DNA from 2 places in the Kitasatospora sp. NPDC030952 genome. Region 1 is predicted to be linked to the other one. Evidence: riboswitches for the same ligand, from Rfam matches in the RefSeq annotation. Region 1 holds a riboswitch; the other holds the start of a gene.
What was found. Region 1 has a riboswitch for cyclic di-AMP ahead of ACZ47G_RS31015 (M23 family metallopeptidase). Riboswitches for the same ligand answer to the same signal wherever they lie in the genome.
Positions count from the first base shown of each region.

Region 2: it holds a riboswitch for cyclic di-AMP, as region 1 does, so the genes downstream of both, ACZ47G_RS29550 (glycoside hydrolase family 16 protein) here and ACZ47G_RS31015 (M23 family metallopeptidase) in region 1, are expected to answer to the same signal.

Region 1 covers NZ_JBVIFM010000022.1:112,883-119,812, reverse strand. Annotated here, with positions in the region: gene ACZ47G_RS31020 (MFS transporter) at 1-862, opposite strand, end outside; cyclic di-AMP (ydaO/yuaA leader) riboswitch at 1,176-1,361, shown strand; gene ACZ47G_RS31015 (M23 family metallopeptidase) at 1,364-2,368, shown strand; gene ACZ47G_RS31010 (DUF2470 domain-containing protein) at 2,686-3,405, opposite strand; gene ACZ47G_RS31005 (RidA family protein) at 3,524-3,934, opposite strand; gene ACZ47G_RS31000 (IclR family transcriptional regulator) at 3,979-4,728, opposite strand; gene ACZ47G_RS30995 (sugar kinase) at 4,766-5,887, opposite strand; gene ACZ47G_RS30990 (alanine racemase) at 6,059-6,930, shown strand, end outside.
Region 2 covers NZ_JBVIFM010000020.1:131,040-137,969, reverse strand. Annotated here, with positions in the region: gene ACZ47G_RS29565 (TetR family transcriptional regulator) at 1-108, shown strand, start outside; gene ACZ47G_RS29560 (alpha/beta hydrolase) at 207-1,412, shown strand; gene ACZ47G_RS29555 (phenolic acid decarboxylase) at 1,536-1,865, opposite strand; cyclic di-AMP (ydaO/yuaA leader) riboswitch at 2,427-2,545, shown strand; gene ACZ47G_RS29550 (glycoside hydrolase family 16 protein) at 2,567-3,877, shown strand; gene ACZ47G_RS29545 (IclR family transcriptional regulator) at 4,062-4,859, opposite strand; gene aceB (malate synthase A) at 5,061-6,713, shown strand; gene ACZ47G_RS29535 (allophanate hydrolase-related protein) at 6,859-6,930, shown strand, end outside.

The sequences.
Region 1 (6,930 bases):
CCCCGCTGAAGGCCGCGTAGACGCAGAGGGTGACCAGGTTCACGGCGGTGAACAGCCGGGAGGAGAACAGCCCGAGCGGCAGCATCGGATCGGGCGTGCGCCGCTCGACGGCCACGAAGGCGGCGCCCAGCAGCAGGCCGATCGCCCCGGTGACCCAGACGGCGGGGGACAGGCCCTCCCCGGCGGCGGTGAGCGCGTAGGTGATCGCGCCGAGGGCGAGCGCGGCGAGCAGCGCGCCGGGCACGTCGAAGCGGCCGGCCGCCGACTCGTCCCGGCTCTCCGGGACGTAACGGGAGGTCACCGCGATGACGGCGGCGGCCAGCGGCAGGTTCAGCAGGAAGATCCAGCGCCAGCCGGGGCCGTCCACCAGCCAGCCGCCGAGGAAGGGGCCGACGGCGGCCGACACCCCGCCCAGGCCGGACCAGAGGCCCACCGCCGCCGAGCGGTCGTCCGGGTGGAAGACGGCCTGGAGCATGGCGAGCGAGCCCGGGGTGAGCAGTGCCCCGCCGATGCCCTGGACGGCGCGGCCGGCGATCAGCACGTGGATGGTCGGGGCGGCGGCGCAGGCCGCGGACGCGGCGGCGAACCAGACCACGCCGATCAGGAAGACCCGGCGCCGCCCGTAGCGGTCGCCGAGGGCGCCGCCGAGCAGGATCAGGCCCGCCAGGGTGAGCAGATAGGCGTTCAGGGTCCATTGCAGCGAGGCGAGGGAGGCGCCGAGGTCGGCGCCGATCCGGGGCAGGGCGACGTTCACCACGGTGCCGTCGAGCATCGCCATGCTGGAGCCGAGCACCGTTGCCAGGAGAACCCAGCGACCCTGCGCGGTGCCCAGGCGCAGAGTGCCTGCTTGAGAGGTGGTCACGGGGCAGATCCTGGTCCGACGGGGGTGTACGTGACAAGGGTCACTGGGCGGTGTGTCGGCCGGTGGCGGTGCGTGAGCGAATGGTCGCGTGGCGGTGGGGTGGTCGGCGCAGGGTGGTGGATCAGTGGCACCGGGTGAATGGATTGTGCACGCACGGTGCGCTGGATCATTCGGAGGGTGACCGTGGCGGTGGGGGTGGTTGCGGATTCAAGAGATCGACATTGCTTCACCTGAACGGATGAGTTTTAGTTCAGCGACCGCCCGGCCAGCCCGGACGGATCCACCGGGTGGAACGCCGAGTCCTGCCGCTGCCCGGTGGCTCGAACCGAACTCTGTACGGCAGGAGCGGGGGACCCACAGGTAAGTCGCCGGACCGGAGTTCGCGCCTTTTCAGGGCGCGGACGACCAGGACCGGCTTGGGGTGAAGCCGCGCATGCGCGGCCGGGCAACTCCAGCCCGAACCCGACAGCTCACCTCGCAGGCGTCGGAGAGGAAAATTCCATGCCTGCACAGGCTCGTCGTATCGCCCTGCCCCGTGCCGCCCGCATCGGCATCGCCACCGCCGTCACCGGCGCCTCGTTCGTCCTGCCGCTCGTGACCGCGATGAGCGCCCAGGCGCACACCGTCCCGGCCGCCGCCACCGCTTCGGCCGCCTCGCACGAGGCCGCTCCGGCCGCCTCGGCCACCGGCGCTTCGGTTGCCGGCGCTTCGGCCGCCGGTCAGGAGAGCTACCGCGTCGTCAGCGGCGACACCCTCTCGAAGATCGCCGACGCCAAGCACGTCGACGGCGGCTGGCACGCGCTGTACGAGCAGAACCGCTCGGTCGTCGGTGCCAACCCGAACCTGATCTTCCCGGGCCAGCAGCTCGCCCTGGCCGGTCAGGCCGGCCACGCCGGTCAGGCCGCTGACGCTGCGAAGCCCGCCGCTCCGGCGAAGCCCGCCAAGCCGGCCGCTCCGGCCACCCAGGACGCCTCCGCCGCCGCGGACACCCAGCCGCAGGTCCAGACCGAGGCCGCCAAGCCGGGTGCCCAGCTGCAGACCCAGGTGCAGACCGCCGCCCCGGCCCAGGCCGTCACCGCCGCCCCGGTCGCCGCCACCTCCGGCTATGTGGCCCCGCTGGCCAACCCGGTGCTGGGCGAGGCCTACGGCGTGGCCGGCTCGATGTGGGCCTCCGGCCACCACACCGGCCAGGACTTCATCGCCTCCACCGGCACCCCGCTGCGCGCCGTCGCCAACGGTGTCGTGGTGAAGGCCGGCAACGGCGGCGCCTACGGCAACGAGGTCGAGATCAAGCTCGCCGACGGCAAGTACGCCCAGTACGCGCACCTGTCCTCGATCGGCGTGTCGATCGGTCAGACCGTCACCACCGGCCAGCAGCTCGGCCTCTCCGGCGCGACCGGCAATGTGACCGGCCCGCACCTGCACTTCGAGATCCGCACCGGTCCGGAGTACGGCTCGGACATCGACCCGGTCGCCTACCTGCGGGCGCACGGCGTCGCGCTCTGACCCGCCTGCTCCCTTCCGCAGGACTGTGAACCACCGCTGATGCGGGGCGAATCGACCGCCCGGGATGGTCATGTCGGGTGACCGCTCGACCGGGTGATCGCCGCACCAGTGGACCTGGGCGCGGGACACGCCCACGGCCGGTCCGGCCGTACGAGACAGCTCTCGTGCGGCCGGGCCGGCCACCGCCGTTTCCCGGGGCCTCGCGGGGCCTCGCGGGGCTTCGCGGGGCTTCGCGGTGCGCGCGGGCCGAACACCGCGTCAACTCCCGTGATTCCCGGGAGGATCTCCGGTTCCGCGGCCCGTTCGGCTTCGGCGGGTCAGTTCCGGTGGACGGGCAGGCCGTGCTCGGCGGCGCCGAGCAGCTGGTGCATCCGGTGGCCGAAGTCCTCGGTGTCGTCGGCGGGTTCGGGGAAGACCAGACGGACGTCGCGGTGGCCGTGCGAGTGGTCCAGGCGCAGCACCAGGCCGTGGCGGTCCAGGGCGAGCGGGCGGACGTCCGGCCGGTGGGTGAGCAGGACTGGGTCGAGCAGGCGGGTGAGCAGGTCGAGGGCGTCGGCGTGGTCGTCGGCCAGGTGGGTGAGCAGGGCGGCCTCGTGCCGGGCCAGCGGGTCGGGGGCGGCGAGGGTGAGGTCGGCGGCGGTGAGCGCGCTGGTGCCGTACGGGGTGGCGAGGACGGCGTGGGCGACGTCGACGCGCAGGTGGACGCTGAGGCCGTCGTCGGCGAGGTGGGCCAGGTGCAGTCGGCCGGCCAGGGTGAGCCGGGCGCGGATCCGGTCGCGGACGGCGACGGGGGAGACGTCGGTGACGTCGAGCACGACGGCCAGGCCGTTGGTGGCGCCGGCGGCGGCCGCGGTGAGCGGGGCGTCCAGCGGGACGCGCAGGCGAAGCCGGGAGCCGTGGACGGAGACCGGGGTGTCCAGGTCGTGGTGCTCGCCGAGGGCGCGGACGGTGAGCGAGGAGGTCGCGCTGAGCAGGCTGTGGACCCGGTCGGCGGTGGTGGGCTCGGGCACCTGGGCGTCGCCGGTGGGCAGGCTCATGACGGACCTCCTGTTAGTTAGGTGAGCCTAACCTAATCTCCGTGGGGGGTGGTGGCAAGTACGGCGAGGGCCCGGACGCGTGACGGCGTCCGGGCCCCGGGGTGGCGGTGGCGGCGGGTCAGCCGACGACGGCCTGGGCGTCGATCTCCACCAGCATCGGCTCCTGCGGCAGTTCGACGAAGACGGTGGTGCGGCAGGGCTTCACCCCGCCCGGCTCGATGTTCTCGTCGATGAACTCGGCGTAGACCTCGTTCATCAGCGGGAAGTCGGCCCGCTTGGTGAGGTAGACGCGGAACATCACCACGTCCTCGATGGTGGCGCCGCCGGCCTCGACGATGGCCTTGACGTTCTCCAATGTGCGGCGGGTCTGGGCCTTCACATCGCCGTGGTGGAGGTACTCGCCGGTGGCCGGGTCCTGCGGGCCCTGGCCGGAGACCTGGAGGATCGGGCCCTTGCGGACGCCCTGGGAGAACATCCAGGCGGGGGCCGGGGCGCCGTCGGTGCGGATCTCGAGCTTGTCGGAGTCCATGGGGTTCCTTGTGTGCGGTGGGTGCGGCAGTGGGTGACGGGTCGTCAGTTGTGCTCGGGGCGACCGCAGTCGGCCGAAATGGCGCGGGCGGTGGCGAGCAGCTGCGGGAGAAGGTCCAGCACCTGCTCGTACGGGAGGACGACGTCCGGGACGGAGATCGACGCGGCGGCGACGACCCGACCGCTGGCGTCCCGGATCGGGGCGGCCACGCAGTTGATGAAGGCCTCGTGCTCGGCGTGGTCCTGCGCCCAGCCCAGGGCGGCGACCTTCTCCAGCTCGGCGAGCAGCGCCTCGGGCGTGGTGAGGGTGCGTTCGGTGTGCGGGGTGAAGTCGACCCCGGCCACCACCCGGCGGCGCTCGGGCAGCGGGAGGTCGGCCAGCAGCACCTTGGAGACGGCGGCGCTGTGCAGGGCCGCGCGCAGGCCGATCCGGGAGTACATCCTGACCGGGTGGCGGGAGTCGTACTTGTCGATGTAGACCACCTCGCCGCCCTCGTACGCCGCCAGGTGCACGGTCTGGCCGGTGGCGGAGTTCAGCTCGGCGAGGTGCGGGGCGGCGATCCGGCGGAGGCCGCGCTGCTCCAGGGCGAGCCCGGAGAGGGCGAACAGGCCCGCGCCGAGGTGGTAGCGGTAGGCCGCGTCACGGTAGACGAACCGCTCCTCCTCCAGGCTCTGGAGCAGTCGCAGCACGGTGGTCTTGTGCACGCCGAGGACCTCGGCCAGCTGGTCGAGGGAGCGCTCGCCCTCGCCGAGCTGGGCGAGGATGCGCAGGGCGCGGGTGACGGTCTGGCTCATCGGGCTCGGGCTCCGGTCGGGGGGCTGGGGTCGCTGCTCATTCTGCCCGGGCCGGGGCGGCGGGCCGGACGCGGGAAGCGGGCGGCGCCGGGGAGGCGGGCAGGGCCGGGGAGGCGATGTCGTCGGCGGTGACCCGGGTGGCGGCCCAGTCGGCGGGGGAGGCGTCGAGCAGGGCGGTCACCACCGGGGTGGGCGGCAGTTCGGCCTGGTCGCCGTGGGCGGTCAGGGCGCAGGCCGCGGCCAGGTGGCCGAGTCTGAGCCGGCGGCGCTGGTCCAGGCCGTGCAGGGTGCCGGCCAGGTAGCCGGCCGCGAAGGCGTCGCCCGCGCCGGTGGCCTCCACCACCTCGACGGCCAGGGCCGGTTCGGCGACCGCCGTACCGTCCCGCTCCAGCGCGGTGACCAGCCGGGCGGCGTCCTTGACCACCACGGTGGCGGGGGACGGGAAGCGGCGGCGCAGCGCGGCCGGCTCGTCGGTGCCGAAGGCGGCCTGGGCCTCGTCGGCGCCGAGCAGCAGCAGGTCGGCGGCGTCCAGCAGCGGCGGCAGCACCGCCGGGTCGCGGTCCCGCCAGAGCGAGGGGCGCCAGTTGAGATCGAAGCTGACCAGCCGTCCGGGGCGGCGGTCGGCGAGCAGGGCGCGCAGCAGGGCCAGGCAGTCGTCGGAGAGCGCGGCGGTGATGCCGGACAGGTGGAGCAGCCGGGCGCCCGCCAGCAGCCGGGCGGCGGCCGGGTCGGTGAGCAGGGCGGGGGAGAGCGCGGCCGCCGCGGAGCCGCGCCGGTGGTAGTGCAGGCGGCTGCGGCCGGGGCCGAGGTCGTGCCGGTGTCCGGTGGCGCCGCCGACCTCCTTCAGATACAGGCCGGTCGGGCGGTGCGGGTCGACGGTGACCCCGGAGACGTCCACCCCGCGGGCGGCGACCTCGGCGAGCAGGCGGCGGCCGAAGCCGTCGTCGCCGACCCGGCTGACCCAGGCGGTCGGCACGCCGAGACCGGCCAACGCCCCGGCCACATTGGACTCCGCACCGCCGACGGACAGTCGGAAGGTGTCCACGGCCTCCAGCGGGCCCGGGCGGTCGGGCAGCAGGACGGCCATCGACTCGCCCAGGCAGACGGCCGTCGGGGGAGGACCGGGGCGGGTCGGCCCCGGGGTGTCCTGTGGCGGCATCTGCTGGGCTCCTCGTCTGCGGCGGCGGTGTGTCGACTCCTGACGGTGGGTTCGACCCCTGGCCGTGGGTTTGACTCCGTTGACCGTGATCCGGCGCCGATGCTAGAACCGTGCTGGCAGCATGTGCAACCCTCGTTGCACATGTTGCAACTTGCACGAATGGAGGACAGGGTGAAGCAGACGTTCGCGAGCAGGACGACCGGACCGGGGATCGCCGAGGGGGCGGTGGCCGCACTGGCCGACGAGACCCTCGACTGGCGGTTCAAGGCCGCCCCGCCGGAGAGCTGGGGGCACACCGTCCGCGACTGGCTCGCCACCGGGCCCACCCTCTCCTCCCTCGGCACCCCGCTGCTCACCCTCGACGCCGCCGCGCTCGACCACAACGTCCGCACCATGGCCCGCTGGTGCGCCGAGGCGGGCGTCGCGCTCACCCCGCACGGCAAGACCACCATGGCGCCCGAACTCTGGCAGGCCCAGCTCACCGCCGGCAGCCACGGCATCACCCTCGCCAACCTGCCGCAGGTGCGGGTCGCCCGGGCCTTCGGCGTCCAGCGGATCCTGCTCGCCAACACCCTGCTCGACCCGGCCGGACTGGCCTGGCTCGCCGCCGAACTGGCCGCCGACCCGGGCTTCGCCTTCCTCTGCTGGACCGACTCCGCCGACGGCGTACGGCAGATGGACGAGGCGCTGCGCGCCGCCGGGGCCGAACGGCCGCTCGAGGTGCTGATCGAACTCGGCGGCCCGGGCGGGCGGACCGGCGCGCGCGGCGTGGACGCGGCCGTCGAGATCGCCGCCGCCGTCCTGCGCGCCCCCACCCTGCGGCTCGCCGGGGTCGGCGGGTACGAGGGGGCCCTCGCGCACGACGCCACCGCCGAGGGACTGGCCACCGTACGCGGCTACCTCAAGGCGCTCGGCGAGCTGCACGGGCGGCTCGCCACGGCCTACCCGGACGACGCGCCGCCGGTGGTGTCGGCCGGCGGCAGCGCCTACTTCGACCTGGTGGTCGAGGAGTTGGCCGCGCTGCCGGAGGCGCTGGTGGTGCT
Region 2 (6,930 bases), on a different contig from region 1:
ATGCGCGAGCTCACGGCGGGGCTGGGGCTCTGGGCGCGACCGGCCGGGGCGTGGCCCCACGCTCGCAGCCGTACAGCCGCCGATCAGCTTCCTCCCAGCTCCCGCTAGGGTTGGACGTCGCGCCCCGGTGGGGGAACCGGGGTGAACTCCTCGGATGTCCCTGAGCGGAGGGGGCGTGGAGTTCGAGGCGTGGGAGCAACTGGAACATGGGTCTGACGAGCCACAAGGTGCTGGCGCTGACCGTGCTGGTCGCGGTCGTGATGATGGTCGGCACGGTCTGGCTCTGGCCCAGACTCGCCAGGAAGAGCTGGCAGGCAGTGCTCGGCCGGATCGGCGCGCTGCTCGCCACCCAGCTCACGGTGCTTGCCGCGCTCGGCCTGGTGGCGAACAACTACTTCGCGTTCTACAGCAGTTGGGACGATCTGCTGGGCACCGGCAGCACCGGCCCGGTGGTGATACACAACAAGGCGGACGCCTCCGGCCGCCTGCTGGTGGAGACCATAGGCCAGGCCTCGGTCAAGGGCGGCGGCGCGATGGGCCGTGAGCCGGGCCACTCCGGCGAGATCCGCAAGGTCCGGATCGACGGCAAGGTGAGCCGGCTGTCGACCGAGGGGTACGTCTACCTGCCGCCGCAGTACTTCCAGCCCGAGTACGCGCAGAGGCAGTTCCCGGCCGTGATCGTCAGCACCGGATTCCCAGGAATCGCCGAGAACCTGATCACCCGCTTCAACTACCCGGGTGCCGCGCTCAAGCTGCTGCAGGAGGGCCGGATGCAGCCGACCGTCATGGTGATGCTGCAGCCCTCGCCCGCCCTGCCGCAGGACACCGAGTGCGAGGACATCCCCGGCGGCGCCCAGTCGGACACCTACTTCACCAAGGACGTCACCTCGGCGATCCAGGCCAGCTACCGGGTCTCGTCCGACCCGCACGCCTGGGCCTTCATGGGCAACTCGACCGGCGGCTACTGCGCCGTCAAGATGGCCATGCGCCACCCGGACGTCTTCCCGACCGCCGTCGCCCTCTCCGGCTACTACGACGCCGCCGACGACCCGACCACCGGCGACCTCTTCGGCGGCAGCAAGCAGCGCCGCGACGAGGCCAACCTGATGTGGCGGCTGAAGAACCTGCCGCAGCCCGACATCTCGGTGCTGCTGGCCGGCACCAAGAAGGGCGACGGCAACTACAAGCCGGACACCGAGGCGTTCATCGACGCGGTGCACAGCCCGATGAAGGTCTCGTACAGCATGCTCGAGAACGGCGGCCACAACTTCGAGACCTGGAGCGCCCTGCTGCCGTCCTCGCTGGAGTGGCTGTCCCAGCACCTCAGGGTGCCGAACCAGCCGAACCAGCCGGGCGAGCCGAACGCCTCGGGCCAGCCGAACCAGCCGGGCCAGGCGAGCCAGACCGCCTGACGTCACCGCCGTCCGACGCCGTCCGACGTCATCTGAAGCCGTCCGACGCCGTCCGGAGAGAACACGCCGAACCCCCGGAGCCGAGGCCCCCGGGGGTTCGTGCGTGCTACGGGGCGGCGCCGGTCAGGCCACCCGCTCCAGCGTCCCGGTGTGCAGCTGGCCGACCCGGCCGCCCTCGCCCTCGAAGGTCCAGAAGGCCCGTACGGTCAGCGCGTTGAGGTCCATCACATGGCTGACGGTGATCCCGCTCTGCTCCGTCCAGCTGACGAAGTAGATCTCCGGTGCGACCTCGGCGACGTGCAGCCGCACGTCTTCCCACTGGCCGGCCGACTCGCCGAGGCCCTCCCAGCGCAGCCGAGTGCCGTCGGCCGAGTAGCTGTTGCGGAAGGCCGCGCCGTTGTCGGCCCGGAAGACGTAGGTACGGCCGGCGAAGGCGGGCAGGGACGCGGTCATGGTGGGGCGGGACCTCTTCTCGGGAGTGCGGGACGGACCGTGCGGTCGGGCTCGGTGCACTTGTGCACCGCGGAAAACGCCAGGGTTCCAATTTATCCGATCGGTCGGACTCGGGCGGCCCCACGCCACGGTACGGTCCGCCACCGTCACGCCGTCCACCGTGTGCTCCCGGCGCATGGGGCGCCGCCCGTACGGCGGTCCTACCGTCCACGCCCACGAGACGCACCACCCCCACGAGACCTCGCACCAGGCGCGCCCCCGCCGCGACCACCTGGAGCCGGCCTGGGTCGCCGGAGACCGAGGGCCAGGTGGCCGAGAGCCAGGTGGCCGACTGGCTCGGCTGATCGCCCGGCCACGGTCGCGAGGTTGATCAACTCGGCCACCACGGAGCGTCGTTGATCGACACCACTGTGAGCTGTGCGACAACCGGCCGGATCAGGTTGTCCGTTCACGGACGGCCTGCCTAGCCTGCATCCGTCGTCCGCTGTCGCGGACCCCGCCGCCGGGACGCCGAGTCCTGTCCACCCGCCGGCCGGCACTCGAGCACCACAGCGGACGGGAGCGGGGGAACCAAGGTCAGCGCCCGGTCCGTACGCATCAGCGTGCGGACCGTGGCTAGGGGTGAAGCCGCTCCACAGGCGGCCGGGCAACTGCAGCCCGAATCCGACAGCTCACCTCGCAGGCGTCGCAGAGGACCCCCCATGCACCAGCCTGCCGGGCGCCGTCGCGCCCCTCGCCACGCCCGTCCGACCCGCCGCGGCCGCAACGCCGCCCTCGCCGCCACCGGGGCGCTCGCGATCAGCGGCGCCGGCCTGCTCGGGCTGCCGTCCGTCGCCGGCGCCCAGGCCGCCACCGCCCCGACCGTGACCCAGGACCGGCTCGCTCCGGCCGCCATGGTCGCCGGCCGGGCCGCCACCGCCTCGCTGGCCCTGCACTCCTCGTCCTGCTTCACCGCCAAGACGGTCGGCGTCGGCGTCCGCGACGCGCGCGGCACCAACCTGGACTTCCCGGGGAACGCGACCAACGTGCAGATATGCCCGACCGGGCTCAACTTCACCAGCGGTGCGCGCACCCTGCCGGCCGGAACGTACACCCAGTTCGGCTTCTGGCAGGACTTCGGCGGCAGCTGGCACAACCTGCCCTCGCAGCAGCTGGTGGTCGCGGCCACCGGTACGTCCACGCCGACCCCGTCCCCGACGACGGCGCCCACCACGGCACCGACGGCGACGCCCACCACGACGCCCACCACGGCACCGACGGCGACGCCCACCACGACGCCGACCGCCACGGCCACCCCGACGACGCCCGCGCCGTCCTCCCCGATCGCCGGCAAGTCGCTGACCTGGTCCGACGAGTTCAACAGCCCGATCGACTGGGGGCAGCGCTGGGTCGGCGACAAGAGCACCGCGTACAAGTACGGGAACCACAACCCGGACGACAACAAGCTCGACTGGCTGAACAAGAACAACGTCACCGTCGCGAACGGCGTCGCCACCTTCACCGCCACCCCGGGCGGGCCCACCCTGGAGAACGGCCAGCAGTCCTGGAACACCGGCTTCCTGACCACCGAGGGCTCCACCGAGGGCTTCCAGGTCAAGACCGGCGACTACGCCGAGGCCCGGGTCAAGATGCCCTCGGGCGCCGGCGCCTGGCCTGCCCTGTGGACCTGGAAGAACGGCAACGGGGAGATCGACTCCTTCGAGTACCACCCGGACAACCCGAACCTGCTGGAGTTGACCAACCACATCAACCCGAGCAACCCCGAGTACTACACCGATGCCAAGGCCGTCGCCAAGGACCAGTGGGTCACCATCGGCACCTACTACGGCGCCAACTCGGTGGACTGGTACGTCAACGGCGTCAAGGTGTATTCGGACAACAAGGGCGTGGGCACCAACTTCTCGGCGTACCTGATCCTCAACCTCTCGGTGTGTGCCGGGAAGTACCACCCCGCGCCGCAGGGGACCGCCCCGATCACCATGGCCGCCGACTACGTCCGCGTCTACCGCTGACGGTAGCCGCCGGGCCCGCGTAGCCACCGGGCCCGGGTAGCCGCCGGGTCCGCGTAGCCCCCAGGACCAGCCGCTCTCATGGACCGGCAGCCGTTTCGACCACCGTGTGGTCGAAACGGCTGCCGGTTCTTGCGTTCAGGTCCCTGTGTTCAAGCCCATGCGTGGCAAGTGAGTTGACGACACGTCAGGGTGCCAGGACCTGTCCGAGCCGGGTCGCGATCTGCTGCATCACCGGCACCAGCGAGGACGCCCCCGTCTGCTCCTCCAGTGCCCGGATCCGGGCCTCCGGGCCGGACACCGATAGCGCGGTGGGCGTCGGCGCGCCCGGCACCGCGAGGGCGATGCAGCGGACGCCGATCTCCTGCTCCTGGTCGTCGACGACGTACCCGCGCTCGCGCGCCTCGGCGAGCTGGTCCATCAGCTCCTGCGGGTCGGTGAGGGTGTACTCGGTGTGCGCGGGCAGCGGGTTGGGGCCCAGGACCGCGCGCGCCTCGTCCTCCGGGAGCTGGGCGAGCAGGGCCTTGCCGACGCCGGTGCAGTGCGGCTGCACCCGCCGTCCGACCTCGGTGAACATCCGCATCGAGCGCCGCGACTGCACCTGTCCGACGTACACCACCTCGCCGCCCTCCAGTACCGCCAGGTTGGCGGTCTCGCCGGTGGCCTCCATCAGCTCGGCCAGGTACGGGCGGGCCCAGCTGCCGAGCAGTCGGCCGGCCGTCTCGCCGAGCCGGATCAGTCGGGGGCCGAGGGTGTAGCGGCGCGCGGTGTCCTGGCGGACATAGCCCTGCTGCACGAGGGTACGGACCAGTCGGTGGATGGTCGGCATCGGGAGACCGGAGCTGGTGGAAAGCTCACTGAGGGTGGCCACGCCGCCCGAGTCGGCCAGCGCCTCCAGGAGTTGGAAGGCGCGCTCGACGGACTGCACGCCGCCGCTCGCGCGGTCGGCGCCTGTCGTCGATGCTGTGTCGGGGGTCGCAACCACCGGCGTTCCCTTCGCTGTCGGGGAGGAGTAGAGTCCCGGCGATCTCTTCAACAAACCGTTGAAATTCTGTATCGCGGAAACTAGTCTCCACCTTACAGAATCGAACTCGCCGACAGGCGGGTAACGATCGAGGAAGTTCCCGAGGAGGCTCCCACCGGAGCTCCCTTCGCCAGGCTCAACCGTCTTAGGAGTGTCCTGCTCATGGCTGCAGATCAGGGGCCCGTCGGCGCCTCCCCCGCCGCTCCGGTCGTCACTGTCGCCGGTCCGCGCGTCCACCGGGCCGAGGAGGTGCTCACCCCGGAGGCGGTCGCCTTCGTCGTGGGCCTCCATCGCGCCTTCGAGGGTCGCCGACAGGAACTGCTGGCCAGGCGGAAGAGTCGACGCGCCGAGATCGCCCGCACCGGCACGCTGGACTTCCTCCCCGAGACCGCCGACGTCCGGGCCGGCGACTGGAAGGTCGCCGAGGCGCCGCGCGCCCTCCAGGACCGCCGGGTCGAGATCACCGGCCCCACCGACCGCAAGATGGTCATCAACGCCCTCAACTCCGGGGCGAGGATCTGGCTCGCCGACTTCGAGGACGCCACCTCCCCGACCTGGGAGAACGTGGTCAGCGGCCAGGTCAACCTGATCGACGCCTTCGAGGGCCGGATCGACTTCACCGGCACGGCCGGCAAGGCCTACACCCTCAAGCCCGCCGCCGAACTCGCCACCGTCGTGGTCCGCCCGCGCGGCTGGCACCTGGACGAGAACCACCTGCTGGTCGACGGCGTCCCGGTGGCCGGAGCGTTCGTCGACTTCGGCCTGTACTTCTTCCACAACGCCGCCCGGCTGCTCGCCAGGGGCGCCGAGGACCCCAACTCCGGGCCCTACTTCTACCTGCCGAAGACCGAGAGCCACCTCGAGGCCCGGCTCTGGAACGACGTGTTCACCCACGCCCAGGCCGAGCTGGGCATCCCGCACGGCACCGTCCGGGCCACCGTGCTGATCGAGACCATCACCGCGGCCTTCGAGATGGACGAGATCCTCTACGAGCTGCGCGACCACGCGGCCGGCCTCAACGCCGGGCGCTGGGACTACCTGTTCTCGATCGTGAAGAACTTCCGCGACGCCGGCGAGCACTACATCCTGCCGGACCGCAACAGCGTCACCATGGCCTCGCCGTTCATGGCCGCCTACACCCGCCTGCTGGTGCGCACCTGCCACCGGCGCGGCGCCCACGCGATCGGCGGCATGGCCGCCTTCATCCCCAGCCGCCGGGACCCCGAGGTCAACGCCGCCGCGCTGGAGAAAGTCAAGGCGGACAAGGACCGCGAGGCCGGCAACGGCTTCGACGGCTCCTGGGTCGCCCACCCGGACCTCGTCCCGGTCGCCCGGGCCTCCTTCGACGCGGTGCTCGGCGAGCGGCCGAACCAGAAGGACAACCCCGGCCCGACCGAGCCGGTCACCGCCGCCGACCTGCTCGACATCGCCGGCGCCGGCGGCACCTGCACCCGCGCCGGGCTGCACAACGCCGTCCAGGTCGGCGTCCGCTACATCGAGGCGTGGCTGCGCGGGCTCGGTGCGGTCGGCATCTTCAACATGATGGAGGACGCCGCCACCGCCGAGATCTCGCGCTCGCAGACCTGGCAGTGGATCCACAACGGGGTCGTGCTGTCCGACACCGGCGAGAAGGCCACCGCCGAGCTGGTGCGCACCCTGGTCGCCACCGAACTGGCCGAGCTCCGCGCCGAGTTCGGCGACCAGGCCTACCAAGCCGGCCGCTGGCGCGAGGCCGCCCAGCTCTTCGAACAGGTCGCCCTGGCCGAGGAGTTCGCGGACTTCCTGACCCTCCCCGCGCTGCCCCTGCTGGGCTGAGCACCAATCTATCCGCCGGCGCCACCGCTGCCGCCTGCCGGGCTGTAGCAGTCCCGCCGCCCAATGCTCCGTTCCGTACGGCGACGAATCCACCTGTCCTCTCGTCGCCGTACGGAACGGTCTTTTCTTTCTGAGGAGTTCACTGATGGCACGCATCTTCTTCAACGGCCAGGCGATGGTCGGCGGACCGTTCCACGAGAAGGTCGCCGACGCCCTG